3 regions of the Comamonas flocculans genome follow, and region 1 is predicted to be linked to each of the others. Evidence: riboswitches for the same ligand, from Rfam matches in the RefSeq annotation. Region 1 holds a riboswitch; each other region holds the start of a gene.
What was found. A riboswitch is a leader RNA that binds a small molecule or an ion and turns the genes downstream of it on or off. The one in region 1 is predicted to bind thiamine pyrophosphate.
Positions count from the first base shown of each region.

Region 2: another riboswitch for thiamine pyrophosphate. It lies ahead of FOZ74_RS13780 (purine-cytosine permease family protein); the one in region 1 lies ahead of thiC (phosphomethylpyrimidine synthase ThiC).
Region 3: another riboswitch for thiamine pyrophosphate. It lies ahead of thiM (hydroxyethylthiazole kinase); the one in region 1 lies ahead of thiC (phosphomethylpyrimidine synthase ThiC).

Region 1 covers NZ_CP042344.1:1,728,456-1,736,275, reverse strand. Annotated here, with positions in the region: gene FOZ74_RS08420 (FecCD family ABC transporter permease) at 1-917, shown strand, start outside; gene FOZ74_RS08415 (ABC transporter ATP-binding protein) at 914-1,726, shown strand; gene FOZ74_RS08410 (DUF2218 domain-containing protein) at 1,723-2,046, shown strand; gene FOZ74_RS08405 (TonB-dependent receptor) at 2,084-4,261, shown strand; TPP riboswitch at 4,323-4,433, shown strand; gene thiC (phosphomethylpyrimidine synthase ThiC) at 4,512-6,392, shown strand; gene nadC (carboxylating nicotinate-nucleotide diphosphorylase) at 6,470-7,351, shown strand; gene nadA (quinolinate synthase NadA) at 7,356-7,820, shown strand, end outside.
Region 2 covers NZ_CP042344.1:2,880,190-2,888,009, forward strand. Annotated here, with positions in the region: gene thiE (thiamine phosphate synthase) at 1-824, opposite strand, end outside; gene FOZ74_RS13760 (thiazole synthase) at 821-1,639, opposite strand; gene thiS (sulfur carrier protein ThiS) at 1,643-1,840, opposite strand; gene FOZ74_RS13770 (FAD-dependent oxidoreductase) at 1,837-2,955, opposite strand; gene thiD (bifunctional hydroxymethylpyrimidine kinase/phosphomethylpyrimidine kinase) at 3,187-4,041, shown strand; gene FOZ74_RS13780 (purine-cytosine permease family protein) at 4,124-5,410, opposite strand; TPP riboswitch at 5,476-5,568, opposite strand; gene fdxA (ferredoxin FdxA) at 5,597-5,926, opposite strand; gene FOZ74_RS13790 (heme biosynthesis protein HemY) at 6,038-7,303, opposite strand; gene FOZ74_RS13795 (uroporphyrinogen-III C-methyltransferase) at 7,316-7,820, opposite strand, start outside.
Region 3 covers NZ_CP042344.1:1,332,218-1,340,037, reverse strand. Annotated here, with positions in the region: gene leuS (leucine--tRNA ligase) at 1-705, shown strand, start outside; gene FOZ74_RS06505 (LPS-assembly lipoprotein LptE) at 711-1,214, shown strand; gene holA (DNA polymerase III subunit delta) at 1,228-2,292, shown strand; gene FOZ74_RS06495 (sensor domain-containing protein) at 2,376-4,907, shown strand; gene FOZ74_RS06490 (NAD-dependent protein deacetylase) at 4,924-5,772, shown strand; TPP riboswitch at 5,810-5,908, shown strand; gene thiM (hydroxyethylthiazole kinase) at 5,899-6,717, shown strand; gene thiE (thiamine phosphate synthase) at 6,714-7,361, shown strand; gene FOZ74_RS06475 (hypothetical protein) at 7,395-7,664, opposite strand; gene FOZ74_RS16295 (class I SAM-dependent DNA methyltransferase) at 7,661-7,820, opposite strand, start outside.

The DNA.
Region 1 (7,820 bases):
TGCCGCTGGCCACGGTGCTGGACGGGCTGGTGCGCCCCGCCGACCTGGCACTGGAGCAGCGCATCATCCTCTGGGAGGTGCGCCTGCCCTACGCGCTGATGGCGCTGCTGGTGGGCGCGGCGCTGGGCCTGGCCGGGGCGCAGATGCAGACGGCGCTGAACAACCCGCTGGCCAGCCCGTTCACGCTGGGGGTCTCGGCCGCCGCGGCGGTGGGCGCGGCGGTGGCCATGGTGGGCGGGCTCACCGTCATGGTCTGGGGCGAGAACCTGGCCGTACCGCTGTGCGCCTTCGCCTTCGCGGCGGTGGCCACGCTGCTGATCCAGTGGCTCGCCTGGCGCCACGGCGCGACGGTGGACACGGTGGTGCTGTTCGGCATCGCGCTGCTGTTTTCCTTCGAGGCGCTGCTGTGGCTGATGCAGTACGTCGCCGACAGCAACGCGCTGCAGCAGATCGTGTTCTGGACCATGGGCAGCCTCGCGCGCGCCACCTGGAACAAGATCGCCATCGTCGCCGGCGTGCTGGCGGCCTGCGCCGCCTGGTCGGCGTGCAACGCCTGGCCACTCACCGCCCTGCGCGCGGGCGAGGAGCAGGCGCGCAGCCTGGGCATCGCCGTGGAGCGCCTGCGCCTCATCACGCTGCTGCGCGTGAGCCTGCTGGCGGCCACCGCGCTGGCCTTCGTCGGCACCATCGGTTTCGTCGGCCTGGTGGGGCCGCACATCGCCCGGCTGCTGCTGGGCGAAGACCACCGCAGCTACCTGCCGGGCAGCGCGCTGGCCGGGGCGGTAATGCTCTCGGGCGCATCGATTCTGAGCAAGACGCTGGTGCCCGGCGTGGTGCTGCCCATAGGCATCATCACCGCGCTGGTGGGCGTGCCCATGTTCATGGCGCTGGTGCTCTCGCGCAGGAGGGGCGCATGAACGCGGGCCTGATGCTGCAGCAAATCAGCACCGGCTACGCGCGCCGCCCGGTGCTGCATGACTTGAGCCTGGAGCGCATCGCGCCGGGCACGCTGGTCGCGCTGGCGGGGCCGAACGCCGTGGGCAAATCCACCTTGCTCAAGGCCATCGCCGGTTTGCACCCGGTGCAGGGGCGGGTGCTGCTCGACGGCATCGATCTGGCCCGCCTGCCCCCGCGAGAGCGCCTGCGCCGCGTGGGCTATCTGCCCCAGGCGCTGCCCCAGGCCAGTTCACTCGTGGCCTATGAGGCCATGCTGAGCAGCCTGCACGCCAGCCGCCCCGGCCTGGGCCGCAGCCAGGCCGAAGCCGCCATCGAACACACCTTCGCCACCCTGGGGCTGAAGGCGCTGGCGCTGCGCCCCTTGAACCAGCTCTCCGGCGGGCAGCGCCAGATGATCGGCCTGGCCCAGGTGCTGGTGCGCGCGCCGCGCCTGTTGCTGCTGGACGAACCCACCAGCGCGCTGGACCTGCGCTGGCAACTGCTGGTGCTGCAGGCCGTGCACGCGCTGGTGGCTCAGGGGCAGACGCTGGCCCTGATGGCCGTGCACGACCTGAACCTGGCGCTGCGCTTTTGCCAGCAGGTGGTGGTGCTGGGCCCGGGCCGGCCACACGCCCGAATGCTGGCCGCCGGCCGCCCCGCCGGGGTGCTGACCCCCGAGCTGCTGCGCGCGGCCTACGGCGTGCAGGCGCGCGTCGAGCGCTGCTCGCGCGGCCATCCGCTGGTGCTGGCCGACAGCGCCCTCGCCATTCCCGACGAAGACCCACGATGAACCACACCCACGGCCATGTCGCCACCACCGAAGCCAGCCGCTGGCTGCAGCGCCTGTGCTACCACTTCAACCGCAAGATCAGCGTGCAGTACAGCGCCTTCCAGGGCCATGCCCGGTTCCCCTGGGGGCAGTGCGAGCTGCGTGCCGACGATGAGGCGCTGCACTTCGCCTGCAGCGCACCCGACCCCGAGGCGCTGGCGCGCGTGTGCGCGGTGATCGACGAGCACCTGAGGCTGTTCTCGCGCAAGAACCCGCTGGCCGTGCAGTGGCAGGAACTGCCGCCCACCTCCGACACCCTCGACATCCCCGATGCGCACTGATTCCCGCCTTTGCAGCTTTCAAGAAAAGGACCTCACCATGAGCACGAAAACCCCCGCCCGCACATGGCGGCTGAACACCCTGATGGCGCTGCTTCTGGCCGCCGGCACCAGCTCCGCGCTGCAGGCCCAGACGGCGGTGCCTGCGCCGCGCCAGGACGCTGCCCAGACCCCGGCGCTGCCCGCGCTCACCGTGCGCAGCAAGTACGAGCGCGAAGACCTGCCGCTGCGCGCACCCGGCCACAAGGCCGCCTCCGGCGCGCGCCTGGGCATCCTGGGGGCCACATCCATCATGGAGGCACCCGTGCACGTCAACGCCTACACGCGCGAGCTGGCCGAGGACTGGTCGGCGCTGACGCTGCAGGACGTGCTGGAGAACGACCCCGCCGTGGTCTTCACCACCAACAAGTACCACCTGCTGCAGAACTTCAACCTGCGCGGCCTGGACATGGGCGCGATGGACATCGCCACCAACGGCCTGTACGGCATTGCCCCGGCCAATGCGGTGCCGGTGGAGATGTTCGAGCGCATCGAGGTGCTGCGCGGCCCCAACGTGCTGCTTTCGGGCATGCCGCCGGCTTCCAGCGTGGCGGGCACGGTCAACATGGTGACCAAGCGCGCACTGGCCGAACCGGTGGCCGACCTGACGCTGACCTACGGCACGCACGCGTACTTTCAGGCCCATGCCGACGTGGGCCGGCGCTTTGGCGAGGAGCAGCGCTGGGGGCTGCGCTTCAACGGCGTGTATGGCGCGGGCGAGATGGGCGCCCGGGACGAGACGCAAAAGCGCCGCGTCGGCGCGCTGGCGCTGGACTACCTGGGCGAGCGCGCGCGCTTCTCGCTGGACGTGTACGACAGCGAGAACCAGATCGACAACGGCAGCCCCGGCATGTTCAACTTCCTGGGCAACGCGGCGATTCCCGGCGTGGGCCGCCTGCTCGCTGCGCCCCAGGGCGACACCAACATGTTCCGCGGCACGCACGGCAAGTACGGCAACCGCGGCGCGCTGGCCCGCGCGGAGTTCGATTTCACGCCCGACTGGCAGGGCTATCTGGCCGTGGGCGGCTCCGAGGCCGATGGCCAGGGCCTGCTGTTCGGCACCCGCGCCTTCGTCACCGGCGCCGACGGCGGCACGCGCGGCGCGATCTACCACGTGCACGCCGCATCCGAAAGGCGCACGGCAGAGGCCGGAGTCATCGGCAAATTTGACACCGGCGCCGTGCGCCACCGCCTGCAGCTTTCGGCCAACGTGCTCAAGCACGAAGAGGGCTCGTACAACACCGCCTGCAACTACTGCTACGACACCAACCTGTACGACCCGGTGACGCCGGTCTTCCCCGCCGCGCCGGCCTGGGGCGGCTACACGACGAAGAACGCGTTCCGCTCCTTCGCCGTGGCCGACACCATGGGCTTTGCACATGACACTGTGCAGCTGACCGTGGGCGCACGCCACCAGGGCGTGAAGACCCCGCTGGTTGGCGGCAAGGCTTCCGATTACGGCAAAAGCCGCTTCTCCCCCATGCTCGCGGCCGTGGTGCAGCCCTGGGGCGATGGCGTCTCGCTGTTCGGCAACTACACCGAGGGGCTGGAGCCCGGCCAGGTCGTCGGCCCCACCTACGCCAATGCGGGCGAAGCCCTGGCTCCCCGGGTCACCAAACAGATGGAGCTGGGCGTGAAGCTGCAGGCCGGCGAGCTCACGCACACCATCAGCGCCTTCCGGATCAAGCGTCCCTCCTTCATCAGCGTGGATGCGGGCGCGGCCCTGCCCCTGCTGGCCGACGCCGGCGTGCAGCGCCTGCAGGGCCTGGAATGGAGCGTGTACGGCATGCTGACCCAAAACGTCTCGCTGCTCGGCGGCATCACCCACATCCGCTCGCAGCAGCGCAACACCGGGCGTGACACCTTCGGCACCCCTGAATGGCGCGCGCGCATCGGCCTGGACTGGCAAACCCCCGTGCAGGGCCTCAAGCTCGGCGCGCGCGTGATCCACACCGGCGCGCAATGGGCCGATTCGGGCAACAAACTGCGCATGCCCGCCTGGAGCCGGCTGGACCTGAACGCCAGCTACGCGACCAGGCTGTCCGGCATGCCCCTGCGCCTGAACGCCAGCGTGCAAAACCTGGCCGACCGCAACTACTGGATAGGCACCTTTGGCGACGGCTTCGTGATGCCTGGCGCACCGCGCACCTTCCGACTGTCGGCAACGGTGTCGTTCTGATCGGCCCGGCAGGCGGTGCGCAACCGGCGGGGGCAGGAACTGCCCGCCGTCGCCTATACTCGCGCCCGCTCCGGGGTGCACGAGACAGGCGTGCTGAGATGGTGGGCCTACCCACTGGAACCGCGAACTTGATCTGGTTAGTACCAGCGTAAGAAGAGCTGCAGTGAACATGTACCGTGCGCCTTGGGCGCATGCGCGCATGCCCACCGATTGCGGAGCATTCCATCCATTTTTGAGGAATGCACCGCCCATGAACGCTCCCGATTCTTTCCCGCAATTGCTCGCCCGCGCACGCGAGCCCTTTCCCTCCTCCAGCAAGGCCTACATCCCCGGCAGCCGTGCCGACCTGCGCGTGCCGGTGCGCGACATTCGCCTGACCAATGGCGAGACCGTCAGCGTCTATGACACCTCCGGGCCGTACACCGACCCGGCCGTGACCATCGACGTGAGACGTGGCCTGCCCAGCGTGCGCGGTGCCTGGATCGCCGAGCGCGGCGACACCGAAAGCTACGCGGGCCGCGCGCCCGAGGCGATCGATGATGGGCGCAAGGACGAGACCGCCGGGCAGCTTGCCGCGCTGCGCGAGCAGGCCGCGGGCTTGCAGCGCCAGCCCCGGCGCGCAAGGAGCGGCGCCAATGTCACGCAGATGCACTACGCAAGGCGCGGCATCGTCACGCCCGAGATGGAATACGTCGCGCTGCGCGAGAACGGCAAGCGCGAATGGATGCGCGCCTACCTCTCGGACGCCGCGCGCGAGCGGCGCCTGGCCGGCCACCCGCTGGGCGCGAGCCTGCCGCCAGTGATCACGCCCGAATTCGTGCGCGATGAAGTCGCGCGCGGCAGAGCCATCATCCCGGCCAACATCAACCACCCCGAGGTCGAGCCTATGGCCATCGGGCGCAACTTCCTCGTGAAGATCAACGCCAACATCGGCAACTCGGCCGTCACCTCCAGCATCGAGCAAGAGGTGGAAAAACTCGTCTGGGCCACGCGCTGGGGCGCGGACAACGTGATGGATCTTTCGACCGGCAAGAACATCCACACCACGCGCGACTGGATCGTGCGCAACAGCCCCGTGCCGATCGGCACCGTGCCGATCTATCAGGCGCTGGAGAAAGTGGGCGGCATCGCCGAGGACCTCACCTGGGAGGTGTTTCGCGACACGCTGGTAGAGCAGGCCGAGCAGGGCGTGGACTACTTCACCATCCACGCGGGCGTGCGCCTGGCGTTCATTCACCTGACGGCGCGCAGGCGCACCGGCATCGTCTCGCGCGGCGGCTCCATCATGGCCAAGTGGTGCATGGCGCACCACCAGGAGAGCTTCCTCTACACGCACTTTGAAGACATCTGCGACATCATGAAGCGCTACGACGTGGCCTTCAGCCTGGGCGACGGCCTGCGCCCGGGCTGCACCGCCGATGCCAACGACGAGGCGCAGTTCGCCGAGCTGCGCACGCTGGGCGACCTGACGCACATCGCCTGGAAGCACGACGTGCAGACCATGATCGAGGGCCCGGGCCACGTGCCCATGCACCTGATCGAGGCCAACATGAGCGAGCAGCTCAAGACCTGCCACGAGGCGCCGTTCTACACGCTCGGGCCGCTCACCATCGATTGCTCGCCGGGTTACGACCACATCGCCAGCGCCATCGGCGCGGCGATGATCGGCTGGATGGGCACGGCCATGCTGTGCTACGTCACACCCAAGGAGCACCTGGGGCTGCCCGATCGCGACGACGTCAGGCAGGGCATCATTGCCTACAAGATCGCGGCGCACGCGGCCGACGTGGCCAAGGGCCACCCCGGCGCGCGCTCGCGCGACGATGCGCTCTCCCAGGCGCGCTTCGAATTTCGCTGGCTCGACCAGTTCAACCTCTCGCTCGACCCCGAGACGGCGCTGGCCTTTCACGACGAGACGCTGCCCAAGGATTCAGCCAAGGTGGCGCACTTTTGCAGCATGTGCGGCCCCAAGTTCTGCTCGATGAAGATCACGCAGGAGGTGCGCGAATACGCCGCCGCCAAGGGCCTGGCCGATGGCGAGGCGATCGCCGACGGGCTGGCCGCCAAGGCCGACGAGTTCAAGCGCGGCGGCGGCTCGCTCTACGTGCCCGCGCCTGAAGCGGGGAGTTGAGCCGCCCTCACGGCCTTGCCCGGGAGCGAGGCACAATGCCCGCCCTTGGGGAACGGCCCCGCCATGATCCATCCGACATGAACGATACACCGCACTGGCGCTTGAATCCGGCCGAACTGACCGATCTGGCCGCAAGCGACGCCCGCCGCGCGCTGGCCGAGGACGTGGGCGGCGGCGACCTGACCGCCGCGCTCATCGCCCCCGACCAAACCGCCACCGCGCGCGTGCTGCTGCGCGAAGACGCGCTGCTCTGCGGCCTGCCGTGGTTCGAGGCCGTGGTGCGCCAGATGGAGCCGCAAGCGCGCATCACCCGCCTGGCAGGCGAAGGCGCGCGCTGCCGCGCAGGCAGCTTCGTGATCGAAGTGACTGGCAATGCGCGCGCACTGCTCACGGCCGAGCGCACGGCGCTGAACTTCCTGCAACTCTTGAGCGGCGTGGCCACGCGCACCGGGCAATACGTGGCGGCCGTCAAAGGCACGGCGGCGCGCATCGTCGATACGCGCAAGACCCTGCCCGGCCTGCGCCTGGCGCAGAAATACGCGGTGGGCGTGGGCGGCGGGGTGAACCACCGCATCGGGCTGTTCGACGCCATCCTGATCAAGGAGAACCACATCGCCGCGGCCGGTGGCGTGGCGCAGGCGCTGGCGACCGCGCGCGCGCAGGGCGAGCAAGCCAAGTTCATCGAGATCGAGGTCGAGACGCTGGCGCAACTGGACGAAGCCCTGGCTCACGGTGCGCAAATGGTGCTGCTGGACAACATGGACCTGCCCACGCTGCACGAGGCGGTGCGGCGCAACCGGGCGCTTGGCACGCGCGCGGCGGTGCTGGAAATCTCCGGCGGCGTGACGCTCGGCGGCCTGCGCGCGCTGGCCGAGACCGGGGTCGATCGCATCTCGATCGGCGCGCTGACCAAGGACGTGAAGGCGACCGATTTTTCCTGGCGCCTGATGAAGGATTGACGGCATGAGCGAACACCTGATCGACGTGGAATACGAGCAGCCCGTGGCGCTCGACGTGCAACGGGCGACGGAGGCGCTTTCCGCCTGCGACACGCGCCGCGCCTGGGCGCGCGTGCCACCCGAGCTCACGCCCGAGGAGCGCGATGCAACGAAGGAGCGCATCCGCCGCCTGCTGCGCGAGAAGAACGCGGTGATGGTCTCGCACTACTACGTGCACCCCGACCTGCAGGAACTGGCCGAGGAAACCGGCGGCATCGTCAGCGATTCGCTGGAGATGGCGCGCTTCGGGCGCGACCACGCCGCGCAGACGCTCGTCGTCTCGGGCGTGCGCTTCATGGGCGAGACGGCCAAGATCCTCTCGCCGGACAAGCGCGTCTTGATGCCCGACCTGGACGCCACCTGCTCGCTCGACCTGGGCTGCCCGATAGACGCATTTTCCGAATTCTGCGACGCGCACCCCGAGCGCACC
Region 2 (7,820 bases), 1.2 Mb from region 1:
GCGACCGAGCCGACCCCGCAGGCGCGCACCGCCGGCAGTTGCTCCGCGCCGATGCCGCCGATCGCCACCAGCGGGTAGGCGCACATCAGCCGGGCATAGTCGGCCAGCCGCGCCAGGCCCTGGGGGGCGGTAGGCATGGACTTGAGCGTGGTGGGAAAGACCGCGCCCAGGGCGATGTAGCTGGGGCCGAGCCGGTCGGCAGCCAGCATCTCGGCGTAGCCGTGGGTGCTGACGCCCAGGCGCAGGCCGCTGGCGCGCAAGGTGGCGAGTTGCGCGGGCTGCAACTGCTGCAGATCCTCCTGGCCCAGGTGCACGCCGTAGGCGCCGGCGGCGATGGCTGCCTGCCAGTGGTCGTTGATGAAGAGCCGTGTCGCGCTGCCCGCGACCGCGGCCACCGCGGCCTGCACCTCGGCGCCGATGAGGGCGGCATCCGCGTGCTTGCATCGCAGTTGCACCGTGGGGACGCCGGCCCCGGCCATGCGTGCTACCCAGGCGGCGTCCGGCACCACGGCGTACAGCCCCAGGGCCTTGGGGCAGGGCGCGAAGGCGTGGGGTTGCGGGCGCGGCTGCAGGCCGAAGTCCTGCGGTGCGTTGGGCCAGCGCGCGGCGTCGAAATGGCCGAGCCGGTCGGTCTGCGCCTGCCAGGCACTGGCCAGGACGAGCGCGTCGGGGGCGATGAAGCCCAGCGCGCTGCAGGCGGCCAGGGCTGCGCGGTGGACGGGGGGGCCCATCGAATGCCCGGCGGGCACGGGCTGGGCCGGGAAGCCGGCCAGGCGAGCGCGGTGCTGCGAGACGATGGCCTGCTGCATGGCGGCTTCGTTCATGCGCCGGCCCCGCTGCCTTGGTGCCAGAAAGGGGTTCCAAGCACCGGCGTGCTGGCTTGCGCCGATTTTTGCGGCTGCATGGCGCCGGCCAGGAAGGCCGCGCGCCCGGCTTGCACCGCATCGGCGAAGGCGCCGGCCATCTGCGCGGGGTCGGTGGCCAGCGCCACCGCGGTATTGAGCAGCACCCCGTCGAAGCCCCACTCCATCACCTGGCAGGCGTGCGACGGCAGCCCCAGGCCGGCGTCCACCAGCATGGGCACGGCCAGGCGCTCGCGCAGCAGCCGCAGACCGTGCGGGTTGACCGGGCCGTGGCCCGTGCCTATGGGCGCGGCCCAGGGCATGACGGCCTGGCAGCCGGCGTCCACCAGGCGCTGGCAGACGACCAGGTCCTCGGTGCAGTAGGGCAGCACCTTGAAGCCGTCCTCGACCAACGCGTGGGCGGCGTCGACGAGCTGCAGGGTGTCGGGCTGCAGGGTGTAGTCGTCGCCTATCACTTCCAGCTTGATCCAGGGCGTGGCGAAGACTTCGCGCGCCATCTGGGCGGTGGTGATCGCTTCCTGCGCGCTGCGGCAACCGGCGGTATTGGGCAGCACCCTGCAGCCCATCTGCTGCAGCAGTTGCCAGAAACCACGGCCTGAATCCGGCTTGGCGCCCTGGCGGCGCAGCGACGCGGTGAGCATGGCCGGGCGCGCACGCGCCACGGCCGCCTGCAGGATGGCGGGCGAGGGGTAGCGCGAGGTGCCCAGCAGCAGGCGGCTGGAGAAATGCTCGCCGTAGAGCACGAGCGCGTCGTCGGGGGAGGCGGGGTGGGACATGGCTCAACCGCCCGTCACGGGCGCAATGATTTCGATCTGGTCGCCGGCGCGCAGAGGCTGGCTGGCCCAGGCCGACTGGGGAATGAACTGGAGGTTGACCGCGACCGCAAAGGGCGGCGTGGGCGCGAGGTGGGCGATGGCGTCACTCACACGGGCGCCTTCGGGCAGTTCGGCGCTCTGGCCGTTCAAGGTGACTTTCATGGCGATGTCTCCGGCCCCATTTGCAGGCGCAGGCCGAATTGCGCAGCCAGGCTGGAGCGCCCTTCGCGGATGAACTGCAGCGCCACGTCCAGCAGGGCGGGCGCGATCAGGTAGCCGTGGCGGTACAGGCCGTTGATCTGCAGCGTGCGCGCGGCCGGCATGCGCAGCGCCGGGTTGTTGTCGGGCAACGCCGGGCGGCACTGCGTGGCGACTTCGAGGATGCGCGCCTGGGCAAAGCCGCTGTGCAGCGCGTAGGCGGCGCTCAGCAGCTCCAGCACGGACTGCACGCTGGCGGGGGAGAGGTCGTCGGACTCGATTTCGGTCGCGCCGATGACGAACACGTGCTCCTGCCTGGGCACGACGTAGACCGCGTAGCGCGGGTGCACCAGGCGCGTGGGCCGCGCCAGCGTGACCTCGGGCGCGTGCACGCGCACGACTTCGCCGCGCACGCCGCGCAGTGCGGGCCAGTCGGCGCGTGCGCCCAGACCGCGGCAGTCGAGCAGCAGGTCGGGCTGGCCGGGGCTGCCCGGCGCAAAGTCCGCCAGCGCCTTGCGGCTGTGCCAGTGTGTCGCCACGCCCAGTTCCTGCATGCGGGTGGCCAGCGCGGCCAGCAGCTGGCGGTTGTCCAGCTGGCCTTCGCCCGGCAGGTACAGGCCGGCGTGAAAGCGCCCGGCCAGCGCCGGCTCGTGCCGCGCGATGCCGGCTGCATCCAGCATCTGCGCGGCGGGCAGATCGGGCAGCAGCGCCTGGGTGCGCGCCAGCTTGTCCCGCAGGCGGGCGGCCTCGGCGCCGTCCTGCCAGTGCCAGACGATGAGCGTGCCGTTTTGCTGCAAGAACACCGGCCGGCCCAAATCGCCGAGCAGCTCGGGCCAGCGGCGCATGCCGTACCGCCCCATGCGCACGACGGCGGGCTCGCTCACCGCGGCCTCGGCCAGCGGGGCCAGCATGGCGGCAGCCACGCGCGCGGCCGATGCTTCGCCTTCGGGGCCGCCGGCGTCGTGCACTTGCACGCTCCAGCCCTCGCGCGCCAGAGCGACGGCCAGCAGGCGGCCCATCAGGCCGGCGCCCAGAATGGCGATGCGGCCGTGGCCAGGGGAGAGGGCGGGCAAGTACATCGTGTCCATGGATGGTCAAATCCGGGGACAAGACGGCGCGCTGCGAAGCCCCCCCGGGCAGGCAGGGCCTGGATCGGGTGATGGAGCGCCCTGCGCTTCAGGGAATTCATCGGCCCCGGCGCCTGGGCCGACCGGGACACCCTCGTTTCGTCGAAAAGCGGGCTTTGGAGCAAGGGCTCTGCCGCGCCGCGTCCCGGGGCCGCCTGCGGGCTTGCCCGATAATTTGCCGCCATGACGCAAGCCGCACCCACCCCCGCCGCGCCGCGCTACGTGCGCGTGCTCTCCATCGCCGGCTCGGACAGCGGCGGCGGCGCCGGCATCCAGGCCGACCTCAAGACCTTCAGCGCGCTGGGCTGCTACGGCATGACGGCGATCACCGCGATCACCGCGCAGAACACCCAGGGCGTGCGCGCCATCCATGCGGTGCCGGCGCAGATGGTGCGCGAGCAGATCGACGCGGTGGTGCAGGACATCGGCGTGGACGCGGTCAAGATCGGCATGCTGGCCACGCCCGAGGTGGTGCGCGTGGTGGCCGACGCCATCCGCCGCCACGGCCTGCGCCGCGTGGTGCTGGACCCGGTGATGGTGGCCACCAGCGGCGACCGCCTGATAGCGCGCGAGACGGTGGATGCGCTGGTGGCCGAGCTGTTCGCGCTGGCCGAGGTGATCACGCCCAACCTGGACGAGGCCGCGCTGCTGCTGGGCCACGGCATCGACGGCGTGCCGGCGCTCTCCAGTGCGGCGCAGGCGCTGCGCGCGCTGGGCGCGCCGGCGGTGCTGCTCAAGGGCGGGCATCTGCCCGGCGACTGGGTGGTGGACGTGCTGGCGACGGCCGATGGCCGCCAAGAGCGGCTGGAGTCGGCGCGCATCGCCACGCACAACGGCCACGGCACGGGCTGCACGCTGTCGTCGGCGATTGCCGCCTTCCTCGCCCAGGGCCAGCCGCTGGCGCAGGCGGTGCGCCACGCGCGCGGCTACATCCTGGGCGCGATCACCGCGGGGGCCCGGGTGCGCACCGGCCAGGGGCACGGGCCGCTGAACCACGCTTATGCGCCGCGGCTTCAGCATATCGTGCAGACTAGCTGATTGATAGCTGCTGGCGCAGGCCAGCAAAGGGTTTGCGATAGTTTTCATTTGTAAAACCTTGGCTGGAAAGCGCTGGCAGCTCTCATTTTGTTGGGCGCCGGGTCAGCAGCGCGAGCACGAAGCACAGCGCCAGCGTGGGCAGCGCCGAGCTGCCCAGCGCCGGCAGGAAGCGCGGCGCCGCGTGGTAGAAGGCGATGCCCACGAGCCAGATCAGCGTTGCGCCCCAGTGCACGGCGCGCGCCCGCGACAGCAGTGCGGCCGCCGGCACGCCAAAGGCCAGGCGGCCCAGGATCACCCCGAACAGCGGCACGAAGACCGAGCTGAGCAGCAGCAAGAAGGGCTCCAGGCTGTGCATCGGCAGCACCAGCGCAAAGCCGGTGCAGGCCAGCGCCATCACCACGCCCCAGCGGCGGATGCTCCAGCGCGGCTGCAGGCTGTGCAGCGACACCGAGCCGGAATAGGCGTCGCCGTAGGCGTTGTCGATCTCGTCGATCAGGATCAGCGACAGCGCGATCAGGCCGCCCTGGGCCAGCAGCAGCGCGGTCACCAGGTTTTCGCTGGGCAGCACCAGCGCCACCAGCACGCCCAGGCCATAGCACCAGATGTTGGCGATCGCGTAGCCCAGCCAGGTGCCGTGCAGCGTGCTGCGCCCGCTCCTGCCGTGGCGCGCGTAGTCGGCCACCAGCGGCAGCCAGGACACCGGCATGGCGATCACCAGGTCGATGGCTGACAGCGCGCCCATGCTCCCGTCGCCGCTGCGCTCCCACAGCGCGCTCAAGCCCTGCGCCTGCGCCATGCCGGAAAACTGCCAGCTCAGCCACAACAGCGACAGCACCACCAGCGGCAGCGCGATGCGCGCGATCAGCTTGCGCACCAGCGCCACCATCGAGCCGCTGATGAGCGCCAGCACCACCGCGCCCCAGGCGAGCGTGGCCAGCAGCGGCCCCTGGCTGCTGGTGAGCATGCCCGCCTGCCGGCCGATGGCGACGGTGGCGTCGCGCATCACCACCAGCTCGAACGCACCCCAGCCCAGCAGCTGCACGATGTTGAGCACGATGGGCAGGCTGGCAAAGCGCCGGCCATAGACCACGTGCATCAGCCCGGCGCTGGCCAGGCCGCTGTCGCAGCCGAGCTTGCCGACCCAGCCCAGCAGCCCCGCGCCGATGAGGGAGCCGACGACGATGGCCGCCAGCGCCTCGCGCGTGCTCAGCGCCGGTATCAGGTAGGCGCCCACCTGCATTACCAGCAGGCCCACGCCCAGGCTGAACCACAGCGAGGCGTGGTCGCGCCAGCCAAAGGCGCGTGCGCCGCTGGCCAGCGGTGTCAGGGCTTCATTGTTTGCCGCGCGGGCGGGTGATGGTGTGCTCACTGGCATGCTCCTTGTGCGTGCGCGCGGGCAGCCGCACAAGAAAGCAGTGGCGAAGAATTCGCAGCCGTGTCGTGAGCGTGCTTCCCTGCGCGAGGATGATCTCAATCAGGTTCAAAGGGACTGTCTCAGCCGATCGCTCGGCACCCCCAGCAGCGGCCGATTGTAGGCCAGTGGCGCAGCGCGCCGTCAGCGCTCCAGGTATTTGAGCTTTTCGCGCACGCCGTTCCATTCGTCGGCGTCCGGCATGGGTTCGTGGCGCCGCGCCAGGGTCTTCCAGCCCGGCGCGTTGGTCAGCTCGGCGTTGAGCGCGATGAAGTGCTGCTCATCGGCCGGCACATCCTCTTCCGCAAAGATGGCATTGGCCGGGCACTCGGGCACGCAGACGGCGCAGTCTATGCACTCGTCCGGGTTGATCACGAGCATGTTGGGCCCTTCGACGAAGCAGTCGACCGGGCAAACGTCCACACAGTCGGTGTATTTGCACTTGATGCAGTTGTCGGAGACGACGTGGGTCATGGCACTACCAGCAAGGGGGAACGAATCAACGCTCTGATTTTAGGTGGCGCTGGCAGGGGCCGGCCGCGGGCCGTCCCTATCAGCGCAATGGAAAAAGAGTGAAGCGGCTTCTCAATGCAGCTGCGCGGCGCGCTTCCAGGCCTGGGCCGCGGCGCTCGCGTCGCCGCGTCGCTCGGCCAGCTCGGCCAGCTGGCACCAGGCGCGCGCGCGCAGGCCGGCGGCGCTGGCGTTCTGGCCGGCGTCGCTGTAGAGCTGCTCGGCCTTGCCCCACAGCTGCATGTGCCGGCAGGCGCTGGCCGCCAGGTATTGCAGCGCGGCGTCGCGTGGTTGGGCGCGCTGGCGCGCCTCGATCAGGCCGAGCCAGTGGCCGTCCATGCCGTCCAGCCCGGCTTCCAGAGCCAGCGCCAGCTTGTGGCGCTGGTGTTCCTGCAGCGTGTCGTACTGCTCCCAGGCGGGCAGCAGCCACTGGCGGGCCTGGGCTGCGCTGCCACCGAGCTGCAGATGGCGCCGGGCGGCGTGGATGGCCACTTCGGGCATGGTGCGCTCCTGCGGCTCCAGCGCCTGCCAGGCGCCGTGCAGCTGGCTGTCGTCGCGGGCCTCGTCCAGCAGCGCCGTGGCCAGCGTACGCACCAGCGTGGCCGCGACCTCGGGCGAGAAGGCGCGGTGCTTGGCCAGCAGGCGGGCGGTTTCCAGCGCGTCGCGCGTGCGCCCGGCCAGGCGGGCGGCCTTCAGCCGCGTGCGCAGCGCCAGCGTGCGCCGCGCCGCGCCCTGGGGCAGGGCGGCCAGGCGCTCCAGCGCGCCTTCGGCGTCGCGCTCGTCCAGCAGCCAGCGCGCCGAGCGCAGCTGCACGCCCTCGCGCAGCTCCTGCCCGGCGCTGTCGGGGTGTTCACCCAGCGCCTCCAGCGCCAGCGCCAGGTGCTCGGAGCGGCCGCTGCGGTCCTGCAGCGCGTGCGAGCTTTCGGCCGCCACCACGTGCGCCAGCGTGCGCAGCTGGCCGCCGTGCGGGGGCGGGTTGTCCGCCGCGGCCAGCGCCTCCTGCTGGACCAGTGCCGCCTGCGCGGCCTTGCGCGCACGCACGAAGCGCCCGGCCAGCAGCTGCGCGATGGCGTCGAGCATCGCGCCGTGCATCGCGCGCTCTTTCTGCTGCTGGCGCCAGCGCCGCGCCTGGCGCGGCAGCTCGCGCAGCGCCGACAGGCCGTGCAGCGCGCCGTAGATCAGCAAGATGCCGGCAAACAGCAGCACCAGCACCAGGTTCAGTGACAGGTCGATGCGCCAGGGCGGCCAGAACACGGTGACCGTGCCCTGGTTGTTGCCCGCAAACACCGCGACCGCGACGGCCGCGCCAAACAGTGCCAGGAACCACAGTGCCGCGCGCATGTCCGCTCCCGCTCAGCGACCGGCCGCCGCGGTGGCGAGCGCGGAATAGGTGTCGGTGGGTTGGGGGATTTCGGTGTCGTGCAGGTTGGCCTGCAGTTGCTGCAGCGCGGCAAGAAAGCCCTGGGAGCGCCGCCCGCTCGCGTCGAAGTAGCGCACGAAGCCGCGCTGCGCCGCGGCCAGCTCGGTGCGTGCGTTGTCCAGGCGCCGCGCGAGGATGCTCAGGCGCGCATTGGCCAGTTGCAGCTTCAGGTTCTGGCGCAGGAACCAGGCCTGCTCGGGCGCCAGCAGCACCGCGTCGGGCCGGTCCACGCGGCTGATGCGCACCAGGCTCAGCGCCTGGTCGCGCACGCCGCTCCACAGGGTCTGCAGCGCCGCCTGCCAGGCCGGCCGGGCGCTGGCGGCATCGGCGCCCGCGCGGGTGACGGAGGCCCCCGCGGGGCGCATGTCGCTGGCCAGGGCCACGTCGTTGCTCAGCGCAAGCTCGTCGACCTGGCGCACCAGGTTGTCCAGGCGCCCG
Region 3 (7,820 bases), 400 kb from region 1:
GGTGCCGACACCGCGCGGCTGTACACCATGTTTACCTCGCCGCCCGAGCTCACGCTGGAGTGGAACGACTCGGCGGTGGAGGGCAGCAGCCGTTTCCTGCGCCGCGTCTGGGGTTTCGGCAGCAAGCTCGTTGCCATGGACATGCAAGCTGCCATCGCAAGCGTGGCGGGGGCTACAGCACTAAAAGATGTGAAATTCGGCAAGGCGGCAAAGGCCTTGCGGCTGGAGATCCACGGCGTGCTCAAGCAGGTGGACTACGACTACCAGCGCATGCAGTACAACACCGTGGTCTCGGGCGCGATGAAGATGCTCAACGCGCTCGAAGGCTTCAAGGCGCTGGAGGATGCGGGCGCCCAGGTGGCGCTGATCGAGGGCTACGGCATCCTGCTGCGCGTGCTCTACCCGGCCACGCCGCACATCACCCATGTGCTCTGGCAGGAGCTGGGCTACGCCGGCGTGCTCGGCGAGCTGCTGGACGCGCCCTGGCCGCAGGTGGACGAGGACGCCCTCAGGCAGGACGAGATCGAGCTCATGCTGCAGGTCAACGGCAAGCTGCGCGGCGCCATCCAGGTCAGCGCCACGGCCGACAAGGCGACCATCGAGCAGGTGGCGCTGGCCAGCCCCGAGGCGCAGAAATTTACCCTGGGCGCGGCGCCGAAAAAGCTCATCGTCGTGCCCGGGCGCCTGGTGAACATCGTCGTCTGAGCGCCATGCCCCAGCGCCGCACCCTGCTTGTCCTGCTCGCCGCCGCGCCGCTGGCCGGCTGCGGCTTTCACCTGCGCGGCGCGCCCGAGTTCGCCTTCTCCTCGCTCTACCTCGCGCCCGGCGGCACCTCGCTGAACCAGCCGCTGATCCGCACGCTGCAGGGCGCGGGCGGGGGCCTGCTGCTGCATACCGACCCCGGGCAGCAGGCCCAGGCCGAAGTGGTGCTGGAACTCTTTGGCGAGCAGCGCAGCCGCACCGTGGTCGGCATGACCACGGCCGGCCAGGTGCGCGAGCTGCAGCTGGGGCTGTCGGTCCATTTTCGGCTTCGGGACCAGCGCGGCGGCGTGTGGATAGGCGACACGCGCCTGGCGCGCACCGAGGACGTGAGCTACAGCGAATCCGTCTCGCTCGCCAAGGAATCGGAAGAGGCGCTGCTTTACCGCAACATGCAGATGGACCTGGTGCAGCAGATCGTGCGCCGCCTGGCGGCGGTGAAGGCGCCGCGCTAGCCGGGGGCGCGCCATGCAGCTTGCCCTGAACCAGCTTGACGCCCACCTGCAAAAGGGCCTCAAACCCCTGTACCTGCTGCATGGCGACGAGCCCTTGCTGCAGCAAGAGGCGCAGGATGCGATCCGCACCGCCGCACGCGCGCAGGGCTATGCCGAGCGCAGCAGCTTCACCGTGAGCGGTGCGCACTTCGATTGGGGTGCGGTGCTTGCGGCGGGCGGCAGCTTGAGCCTGTTTGCCGACAAGCAGGTTATCGAGCTGCGCATTCCCGGCGGCAAGCCGGGCAAGGACGGATCGGCCGCGTTGCAACAGATCGCTGCCGCCGCGCAGGGCAACGACAGCACGCTCACCCTGATCAGCCTGCCGCGCCTGGACAAGGCCACGCGCACCAGCGCCTGGTTCAGCGCGCTGGAAGCCGCCGGCGTCGGCATCGCCATCGAGCCCATCGCGCGCGAGCAGCTGCCGCGCTGGATCGCCGAGCGCCTGGCCGTCCAGGGCCAGCGCGTGGCGGCCGGCAGCGAGGGCCAGCACACGCTGCAATTCTTCGCCGACCGCGTCGAGGGCAATCTGCTGGCGGCGCACCAGGAAATCCAGAAGCTCGCACTGCTGTATCCGCCGGGCGAACTTTCGGCCGGACAGGTCGAATCCGCCGTGCTCAACGTCGCGCGCTACGACGTGTTCCAGCTTGCCGAAGCGGTGCTCGCCGGGCAGGTGGGGCGGGTGCAGCGCATGCTCGACGGCCTGCGCGCCGAAGGCGAGGCCGAGGTGCTGGTGCACTGGGCGCTGGCCGAGGACATCCGCCAGCTTGCGCGGGTGCGCGCCGCCATCGACGCCGGCCGCCCCCTGGGCGCCGCGCTGCGCGAGGCGCGCGTCTGGGGCAAGAAGGAGCGCCTGTACGAGCGCCTGCTGCCGCGACTGAGCGCGCGGCGCCTGGCGCAGCTCTTGATGTCCGCGCACCGCGTGGACGGCATCGTCAAGGGTTTGAAGATACCCGACTGGCCTTCCGACCCCTGGCTCGCGCTGGCGCGCCTGGCGCAGCAGCTCGCCCGAGTGGCGCAGGGCGAGGCCGCCAGGGGCTAGTGCGCCGCCTGGCGCGGGCGATGGCCTCCGGTCGGTGTTTGTGCTCTGGCAAACGCCGGCGGTCGTTGGTATCCTGAGCAGCCATGAGCGATGCACCGTTGCCGCCGCCTGCCGACGACGGCCCCGACGCGCCAGCGCGCGGTGGTCGCAGGCAGGCGCTGCTCGCGCTGCTGCAGCAGGCCGGGCGCATGGCGGGCCTGGGCGTTTGGGAGATCACCACGGGCCGGGGTGTCACGCTCTGGACCGACACCTGCAATACCCTGCTGGGCCTGGCGCCGGGCAGCCCGGTCGATGCCGGGCTCATCGACACCCATGTGGCGCCGCCCTGGCGCGCCGAGCTGCGTGCGCGCCTGCTGAGCGGCCTGCGTGCGGGGGCGTCATGGTCCATGCCGCTGCAGATCCTGCGCGCCGACGGGCGCCTGTTGTGGGTGCTGGTGGCCGCCGAGCCGGCGCTGGAAAACGGGCGCGTGCGCTGCCTGCGCGGCATCCTGCAGGACATCGATGAGGCGCGTCGGCGCGAAGAACAGCTGCGCGAGTCCGAACGCCATCTCTCGCACATCTTTCGCATGGTGCCGCTGCCCATGGGCATCTCGCGGCGCAGCGACAACAAATACCTGCTGGTCAACCCCGCCTGGGAGGCGATGACCGGCATCCACCAGGAAGAGACCAGCGGCCTGAGCGCGATCGAGATGGGCCTGTACGACCCCGAGGACCGCGCGCGCATGATCGCCGCCATCGATGCCAAGGGCCAGCTGGACAACCACGAGATCAAGCTCTACATCCGCGGCGGCCAGCAGCGCACCGTGGTGCAGTCGATACGCGAGCTCGACTACCACGGGGAGCCCTGCTGGCTGTTCTCCGCGCACGACGTGACCGAGCGCATCCGCAACGAAAAGCGCATCCGCGAGCGCGAGGAGCTGCTGTCACTGACCGTCTCGGCCGCGGCACTGGGTCTGTGGGACTGGGACCTGGTCAGCGGCCAGATCACCGGCGATGAGCGCTGGCGCGCCATGCACGGCCTTGCGCCGGGGCGCGGCCCCTGGGCCTGGCCGGCCTGCAGCAGCGGCATCACCGAGGCCGACCTGCAAGCCATAGAGCAGGCGGCGCAGGCCCATGGCGAACACCCGACGCAGCCCTTCGACCAGACCTGGCGCGTGGTGCTGGGCAGCGGCGCGGTGCGCTGGATACGCAATCTGGGCAAGATCGTGCGGCCCGACGGCCAGGGCCCCGGCCTGCGCATGCTGGGCGTGAGCCTGGACGTGACGCAGCAGCTCGAGCAGCAGGAGCAGCTGCGCCACCTGGCGCACTACGACGTGCTCACGCAGCTGCCCAACCGGCTCAAGCTGGCCCAGCACCTGCAGGAGGAAATGGCGCTGGCGCGGCGCAGCGGCTCCCTGCTGGGCGTGGTCTACCTGGACCTGGACCGCTTCAAGCCGGTCAACGACACGCTGGGCCACGACGTCGGCGACCAGCTGCTGGTGGGCGTGGCGCGGCGCCTGGGCGCTGCGCTGCGCAGCGGCGACCGCACCGCGCGTCTGGGGGGCGATGAATTCATCATCCTGTTGCCCGGCCTGAACAGCCGCGGCGACTGCGAACGCAAGCTGCGCCAGCTGATGCAGCGGCTGTGTCGCCCCTACATGCTCGGCGTGCACCAGGTGCGCGTCACCGCCAGCATGGGCTACACGCTGTACCCGCTGGACACGCCCGACGCCGACGCCGACACCCTGCTGCGCCACGCCGACCAGGCCATGTACCAGGCCAAGCAGGCCGGGCGCAACCGTTTTTGCAGCTTCGACGCGCTGCACGCGCGCGACCAGCAGGAGCAGCAGGCGCGGCTGCAGCACTTGGAGCAGGCGCTGCAGCGGCGCGAGTTCGCGCTCTATCTGCAACCCAAGGTGCACGTGGGCACGCGCCAGATCGTCGGCGCCGAATGCCTGATCCGCTGGAACCATCCGCAGGACGGCGTGCTCTCGCCGGCCGCCTTCCTGCCCGCACTGGCCGGCAGCGCGCTGGAGATCGCCTTCGATCGCTGGGTCTTCGACGAGGCCCTGCGCTGCATCGGCCGCCTGCAGGCCGCCGGCTGGCCGCTGGCGCTGAGCGTGAACATCTCCGCCCAGTACCTGCAGCACGAAGGCTTTGCACAGTGGGTGCTGCAGTGCCTGGAGCGCTATCCGCAGGTGGATGCTTCGCTGATCGAGCTGGAGATCATCGAAAGCGCCGCGCTCTACAACATCGAGCACGTCTCGGCCGAGCTCACGCGCCTGCGCGCCAAGGGCATGCGCGTGGCGCTGGACGACTTCGGCACCGGCTATTCGTCGCTGACCTACCTGCGCCGCCTGCCCATGGACGCGCTCAAGATCGACCAGAGCTTCATCCGCGACATGCTCAGCGACCCCGACGACATGACCATCGTGCAGAGCATCATCGGCCTGGCGCAGGCCTTCCATTGCGAGGTGATAGGCGAAGGGGTGGAAACCGCCGAGCAGGCGTGCGAGCTGCAGCGCCTGGGCTGCGCGCTGCAGCAGGGCTACCACTGGGCGCGCCCGATGCCGCTGGACGCCTTTCTGGAATGGGCGCGCCAGTACGCGCCGGCCCAGGGGCAGGGCGCGCGCTGAGCGCGCCGCCTCGGCGATGTCCGACGACGTGCAGGCGCTGGCCGCACTGCTGCGGCGCCATCCGCGCCTCGTGGTGCTGACCGGAGCCGGCTGCAGCACCGAAAGCGGCATCCCCGACTACCGCGATCTGCAGGGCCAATGGAAGCGTCCCGCGCCCATGAGTTTCCAGGCCTTCACGCGCGAGGCGGCGGCGCGTCAGCGCTACTGGGCGCGCTCCCTGGTCGGCTGGCCGCGCATCGCCGCCAGCCGCCCCGGCCCCGCGCACGTGGCGCTGGCGCAGCTGGAGGCGGCGGGGCGGGTGGCTCTGCTGGTCACGCAGAACGTGGACGGCCTGCACCAGGCGGCTGGCAGCCGACGGGTCATTGACCTGCATGGCCGGCTGGACGCGGTGCGCTGTCTGACCTGCGGCCACACGCTGGCCCGTGCGGATTTCCAGGCTCGGCTGCAGTCCGCCAATCGCGGCTGGTTGCCGGCGCACCTGCCACCCGACGTGCGTAGCGCCCCCGACGGCGACGCCTGTCTGGAGGGACTGGACTTTTCCAGCTTCGTGGTGCCCGCCTGCCCGGCCTGCGGCAGCGGCGTGCTCAAGCCCGACGTGGTGTTCTTTGGTGAAAGCGTGCCGCGCGAGCGGGTGCAGGCAGCGATGGCCGCGCTGCGCGAGGCCGACGCGCTGCTCGTCGCCGGTTCCTCCCTCATGGTGTTTTCCGGCTATCGCTTCGCCCGGGCCGCCGCCGAATGGGGCAAGCCCCTTGCCGCGGTCAATCTGGGGCGCACGCGTGCCGATGAATTGCTGGCACTGAAGCTGCGCCAGCCGGTGGGGCAGGCGCTCGGGCAATTGGCCGCGCTGCTGGAAGCGGGTGTCTGACCGCGCACTGCGCCGAAGCACACTGCACTAAGATCGCCCCTTTGACGCGGGGTGCACGGAGCTGGTCCGTGCTGAGAGCACACCCGTTGAACCTGATCCAGATCATCCTGGCGTAGGAACGTCCTCATGAGCCCCTCCCCGTCTTTCGATTCCCTGCAGCCGCGGCAGTTTGCCGATGCCTTGCACGCCCTGCGCGAGCGCGCGCCGCTGGTGCAGTGCCTGACCAACATCGTCGTCGCCAACTTCACCGCCAACGCGCTGCTGGCGGCTGGCTGCGCCCCTGCCATGGTGGACAACGCGCGCGAGGCCGAGGGCTTTGCCGCGATCAGCGCCGGCGTGCTGGTCAACCTGGGCACGCCGTACGAGGAGACCGCACAAGCCATGCGCGCGGCGGTGCGCGGGGCAGAGGGCGCAGGCGTGCCCTGGGTGCTCGACCCCGTGGCCGCGGGCGCCGTGCCCTGGCGCACCTCCATCGCGCTGGAGCTGTTGGGCGCGCACCACCCGGCCGTTGTGCGTGGCAACGGCTCGGAAATCCTGGCGCTCGCCGGCGGCCAGGGCGGCAAGGGCGTGGAATCCACCGCCGCAGCCGACCAGGCGGTCGATGCCGCCGTGATGCTCGCGCGCACGCACGCCTGCGTGGTGGCGGTGAGCGGCGCCGTCGACCAGATCACCGATGGCCAGCGGCTGGTGCGCATCGCCAATGGCCACCCGCTCCTCACGCGCGTGACCGGCGCGGGCTGTGCGCTGGGTGCGTTGATGGCGGCGTTTGCGGGCGTCACGGGCGATGCGCTGCTGGCGGCTGCGGCAGCCACCGCGCTGCTGACCGTGGCGGCGGACGGGGCGGCGCAGTCCAGCCACGGCCCGGGCAGTTTTGCCGTGGCGCTGCTCGACGAGCTGCATGCGCTCACGCCCGAGGCGCTGGCCGCGCGCCTGAAGCTCGCATGACCGCACCGGCGCGCGCGCCGCTCGACCTGCGGCTGTACCTCATCACCGACACTGGCCTGTGCGGCGCCCACGGCGTCGCGCGTACCGTGGCCGAGGCCGTCGCGGCGGGCGCGACGCTGGTGCAGCTGCGCGAGCCGCACGGCAGCGATGCCGAATTCGTCGCGCTCGGGCGCGCGCTGGCGCAGGTGCTGGCAGGCAGCGGCGTGCCGCTGATCGTGAATGACCGCGTGCACCTGGTGGCCGAGATCGGTGCCGATGGCGCGCACGTGGGCCAGGGGGACATGGGTGCGGTGCAGGCGCGCCGCCTGATCGGCCCTGCGCGCTGGCTCGGCCTGTCGGTGCAGACACCGGCCCACTTGCAGGCCGCGTTGGCGCTGCCCGCAGGCACGCTGGACTACCTGGGCGTGGGCCCGGTCTGGGCGCAGCAGACCAAGCCCGATGCGGCGCCCGCCGGCGGCCCCGAAGTTCTGGCCGACATCGCCCGCGCCAGCCCCTGGCCCTGCGTGGCGATTGGCGGTATCGACATCGGCCGCGTGGCGCAGGTGCGCCGCTGCGGCGCGGCGGGCGTGGCGGTGGTATCGGCCATCTGCGGCCAGCCGGATGTGGCGGCGGCGACGCGGCGGCTGCGCGCGGCCTGGGGCTGAACGCCACCTGCCGGTCAACCGCCGGGTTTGGGCTCAGGATTCTTCCCAGAACGCCTCGATCAGCTCGCCCTGGGCGTCCAGCAACCACCACTCGATCACCACGTCCTGCCGAGCAGTGCCAAAAAACCCGAAGCCTCCACGCCGGGCCCCCAGGCGCGGGCAGCGCCACAGCGTATCGCCCGGCTGCATCATCGCCAGCACGTCGCGGCGCAGCGCGGGTGGCACCTGCGGATCGTGCACATCAACCTGATGGTCTTCGCCGTCTCCGATTTCGGAAGGCGTTGCGGGGCGGGGGCGGGTCATGGCGCACTTTCGGTTTGGGTGCGCTGCCGGTTCAGCGCCAGCAGTCGGCGCAGGATGTCCTCGTCAGGCATGTCGTTGCGCCAGTCCGTCCAGCCGTAGACGGCGGCCACGGCAGCATCGAGTTGCGCGTGCGCCTGCGCGAGCCAGGCGGGGCGC